One region of the Metabacillus sediminis genome, then DNA from elsewhere that is predicted to be linked to it. Evidence: predicted binding sites of a transcription regulator. Region 1 holds the regulator's gene; the other holds the start of a gene.
The links. The regulator CtsR, encoded in region 1, represses protease genes until heat stress. The targets are predictions, from matches to a motif close to ATGGTCAATAAAGGTCAAACA.
Positions count from the first base shown of each region.

Region 2: a site for CtsR is predicted at 946-966, ahead of clpP (ATP-dependent Clp endopeptidase proteolytic subunit ClpP). Genes of this name have one in related genera too.

Region 1 is NZ_CP147407.1:111,800-114,274, forward strand. It holds gene WCV65_RS00590 (hypothetical protein) at 708-845, shown strand; gene WCV65_RS00595 (CtsR family transcriptional regulator) at 1,391-1,852, shown strand; gene WCV65_RS00600 (UvrB/UvrC motif-containing protein) at 1,874-2,425, shown strand; gene WCV65_RS00605 (protein arginine kinase) at 2,427-2,475, shown strand, end outside.
Region 2 is NZ_CP147407.1:3,472,359-3,474,833, forward strand. It holds tRNA gene WCV65_RS18110 (tRNA-Arg) at 196-274, opposite strand; gene WCV65_RS18115 (DUF2164 domain-containing protein) at 431-688, opposite strand; gene clpP (ATP-dependent Clp endopeptidase proteolytic subunit ClpP) at 1,023-1,625, shown strand; gene WCV65_RS18125 (HPr family phosphocarrier protein) at 1,677-1,934, opposite strand; gene whiA (DNA-binding protein WhiA) at 2,019-2,475, opposite strand, start outside.

The DNA of each region.
Region 1 (2,475 bases):
CAAGAGTAGAGGGAAGGAGAAGGAGGCGGAATACTCGATTCAGTTGAACTTAGTATTTATTAGCAGCTTAATGTTTGGCTGGACTTAGTTTTAACAGAGTGAGACTGGCGGACCGTACTGGCTGCGGAAAGAGATCCAACGAATAGAGGCAGCAGCGATCTCTGTCGAACCATCCCGAAAAGTCGATATCCGCTCATTTTAGTCGATATATCGAAATAATCGTCGATATATCAAATTAATCGCCGATATATCAAAATTTCGGTCGATATCCGCTCCAGAATAGCCGATATTTTGCCATCTCCCCCCTTGCCGCACCAGAAACGAACGTATTCCTCTCCATTTTCACCGCCATTTTCCTCCCACCGAGTCTTTTTGCCAACCATTTCAGCAATTTCGAGCAATAACAGGCGAGTTTTAATAAAAAATTCATTCTCTCCCTTATTAACTCCTCAAGCCGGAGGTACCTGGCAGGCTCAAAGTACTCCCGACAGCATCAAGCCACCAACTCAAAAAATCAACACCCACCCAATTTACATCCCCAAAACCCATCTCCATCCTCCAACATCAAAAAACCCCGGCCGCCACCCCCTCAAACTATAATTCATTCCCTAACCCGAGCCTTCTATCTATGACTCAAAATTCCACCTCCCAAAAGAATATGCCAATAGAATGATTTTTTAAGAATAAAAGTTTGAAGGTGCAGATTAATGGAAACCATGATGGATATTATACTATCTGAAAAATCTACGCTGATGATCACAATTATTTTAACTGCTGTCGAATTCGGCTTTATTGGTGAAGTATGTGAATTGAAAGGGTATCGGCAGGTTTTAGAATTCATTTAATAGTTGGTATAGTTGCATGTTTGCTGATGCTGCTTGCTCTTCGCGGTTTTTAAAGTATTTGGAAATTCCCCAATTCTCTGTTCGATCATTCTCGGTTTCCACCCTGTGTCTTAACTGAATTGGCTATTAGCATCAGGGACCCAGTGTCCCATGAACTGCCTTGTACTTGTAATTAGGTCCGGGATGAATAGGCTTGCATGCTTTACAGCCTTTGTTGTCAGGATGAGCCTTTCTTTTCTGAATCGTGTGCAATGAAGTTTTAATAAAAAGCAGGAAAGGGAAAGAATGAAAATAAGGTGCACCGGGAGGAAAGTCTAAGGAAGTGCTTAGGGCACTGGATCACAATGACTTGGCTGTGTATAAGATGAGCATAAACAATCCCGGCACTTATCAAAATGAACCGGCTTATTCCCTAGAGTGTTGAAAAAGGGATGATTGGATCTGTAAATGAAAGCTTCCTCGAATGAAATAGTTGAAAAAAAAGCGAGTACGTCATATATTTATATTAGTCAAATATAGTCAAAGTCAAGTGAGGAGGAGGCTTGATGAGAAACATTTCGGATATTATCGAGCAGTATTTAAAGCAGGTTCTCGATATGAGTGAAGAGGAAATCGTCGAACTGAAGAGAAGCGAGATTGCCGATAAGTTCCAGTGTGTGCCCTCTCAGATTAATTACGTGATTAATACCCGCTTTACTGTCGAACGGGGATATATGGTTGAAAGCAAGCGCGGGGGCGGAGGCTATATTAGGATTATTAAAGTTCAATCCAATGATAAGGCCCACCTTCTGGATCAGATTTTGGAGCTTGCGGGGGACCGGATTTCCCAGGCATCTGCTGAGGATATTGTTATTAGGCTGACAGCAGAGCAGGTCATTACTCCGCGTGAAGCGAAAATCATGATAAGTGTGATGGATCGTTCAGTGCTTTATGTAGATTTGCCTTTAAGAGACGAATTACGGTCACGAATGTTAAAGGCAATGCTGACGTCCCTTAAATATAAATAATCGTAAGGCAGGTGATCCTCATTGATTTGTCAGGAGTGCCACGAAAGACCGGCAACGTTTCATTTCACCAAAGTAGTGAATGGTGAAAAGGCAGAAGTGCATATTTGTGAACATTGTGCGAAAGAGAATAGTAATATGATGGTATTCGGAAGCGACGGCGGCTTTTCAATCAATTCCCTTTTATCAGGACTTCTGAATTTTGAAACAAAGCTTGGGAAGTCTGATGCATCCTCGATGTATCGGGCAGAGGAAGTTCGCCAATGCCCCCGCTGCAAGATGACGTTCCGAGAGTTCGGGAAGGCTGGCCGATTCGGATGTCCGGATTGCTATCGGACTTTTAAAAGTGAAATTACGCCTATTTTAAGAAAGGTTCATAGCGGCAACACTGCTCATGGAGGCAAAATTCCGAAGCGCATTGGAGGCAGCATTCATCTCCAAAAGAAAATGGAAGAGCTGAAGAAGCAGATGCAGCATCACATTTCACAGGAGGAGTTTGAAAAAGCAGCCGAGCTCAGGGACGAAATTAAAGCGATCGTCAGAGAAATGAATGCCGATAGAGGGGAGGAGGCTTAAGATGTCATTGCAGGATTTTATGAACAATGCAATGAGTGCGTGGATGAGCC
Region 2 (2,475 bases), 740 kb from region 1:
GGAATAGACATGAAACTTAAAATAGTAACGTACAAACGCCCATCCTGAAAAGGAGAGGGCGTTTTTTATTCGTTTAGGCTGATTACAGGGCAAGACTCCGCGGCCGGGCGTCCTGGCGTAACTGAAATAGTGTTTTCCATAAAAATGATAAAAAGTCCCCCCAGCAATAGCCAGGAGGACTGTGATTACTATGTATGGCGCGCTCGAAGGGATTCGAACCCCCGACAGACGTGGTACCGGAAACCACCGCTCTATCCAACTGAGCTACGAGCGCCTTTAGTGTCAGCAAGGAATATTATATGACACTAAAGCTGATTAATCAAGCTTTTTCTCCTGCATTAACGTACGGTGTTATATCAGTCCTCAAGAATTGCACGAATAAGCATCGTTTGGGAATACACGCCATAACACATGAGCTGGCTCCTGGGAGTTATGAATCGAGCTTTCGTTTGCGCAGCGGTTTTTCAAGAGAATAATATTCTTCCTCTAAATCAAGCAGCTTTTCATTTAATAAAGACCTTGCATCCTCAACACCCTGATTGTAGAAATAGGGCCCCAATTCATTCCCAATGTACTCAAGAAAGATCTCGGCTGCCAGATCTCCAATCTCTTCATCCCACTCTTTATACAAATAATCCTGCAGCTTTGATACCATATCCGCCTTTGCTTCTTTTTTTATTTTAATCATCCGTCCCAGCCCTCTCCTGTTCGAATTCGGCAATCCGTTTTGTTGAATCTTATCTTACCATTCTAAGATTCTTTTGGGGGATTTGAGCCCTTCCCAAAACATTTTCAGTATGCTTGCGTGCATAACGGTAAAAAGCTGACGCGGTTCACCCGTTTCTCATTTTTAATGAAGCAATCGCCTGTTTAAATAATGTTTTATCGGGTATCATGAATACAGTCAGCATAGACTGATAAAAGCAGCTGTCATCCGGTTGTTTTTGTTTGACCTTTATTGACCATAATTGTATGATGAGAGTACATAATGAAATTACATATTAAATAAGGGAGGCTATACTGTGAATTTAATTCCTACAGTAATTGAGCAAACGAATCGCGGAGAGCGTGCATACGATATTTATTCCCGCTTGCTGAAAGACCGAATCATCATGCTTGGGAGCGGAATTGACGACAACGTAGCGAATGCGGTTGTTGCTCAGCTCTTGTTCCTTGAAGCAGAAGATCCTGAGAAGGATATTTCCATTTACATCAATAGCCCAGGCGGATCCATTACAGCTGGTATGGCTATTTATGACACGATGCAATTCATCAAGCCGGATGTCAACACGATTTGTATCGGAATGGCTGCATCCATGGGAGCGTTCTTGCTTGCAGCAGGAACAAAAGGAAAGCGTTATGCTCTTCCAAACAGTGAGGTTATGATTCATCAGCCGCTTGGCGGAGCTCAAGGTCAGGCAACTGAAATTGAAATTGCTGCGAAGCGCATTCTGTTCCTTCGTGAAAAACTGAATCAGATTCTTGCTGAACGTACTGGCCAGCCGATTGAAGTCATTGGACGCGATACAGACCGCGACAACTTTATGACAGCAGACAGAGCGCTTGAGTATGGTTTGATTGATAAAGTAATGACACGCAACCTGCTTGCCGATAAAGACAAATAAGAAGAGAAAAAACCGGATTGCTACCCAGGCAATCCGGTTTTTTTTGAATGATTACACTTCCTGATGAACATATTCCGTCAAAGCTTCAAGAGCCTCTTGCTCATCATGCCCCTCTGCGATCAGCGTGATGGTGGAACCTGTACCGATGGCAAGGCTCATTAGCCCCATAATACTTTTAGCGTTGACTTTCTTGCCTTCTTTTTCAAGAAAAATGTCCGAGCCGTAACGGTTGGCTTCTTGGACGAATAAGGCTGCAGGACGTGCCTGCAGGCCATTCTTCAGGCGTACTTCCACTTGTTTCTCTACCATATGAATCCCCTCTCCCTTGTATCATAATTATGTTAAGTGCCCTTGCTATTGCGGCTTGAGCAAAAATGCACTAAATCCCCAAATTTATTTCATGGAAACCGGTTTCCCGGCTCTGAGCTGATCCGCTATTTGATCAAGCTTGCGCAAACGATGATTGATTCCGGACTTGCTGATGGTTCCGCTGGAAACCATTTCACCCAATTCCTTTAATGTCACATCCTGATAATCTACGCGGAGCCTTGCGATTTCCCTCAGTTTTTCCGGAAGCATATCGAGTCCGATTTTGCTGTCGATGTATTCAATATTCTCGACCTGTCTTAATGCCGCCCCGATTGTCTTGTTCAGGTTAGCGGTTTCACAATTCACAAGGCGGTTAACGGAGTTTCTCATGTCTCTGACAATCCGGATATCCTCGAATTTAAGCAGCGCAGTATGGGCCCCGATAATATTCAGGAACTCCGCAATTTTCTCTGCCTCTTTCATATAGGCGATGTAGCCTTTTTTCCGTTCAAGCGACTTGCTGTTTAATTGAAATGTATTC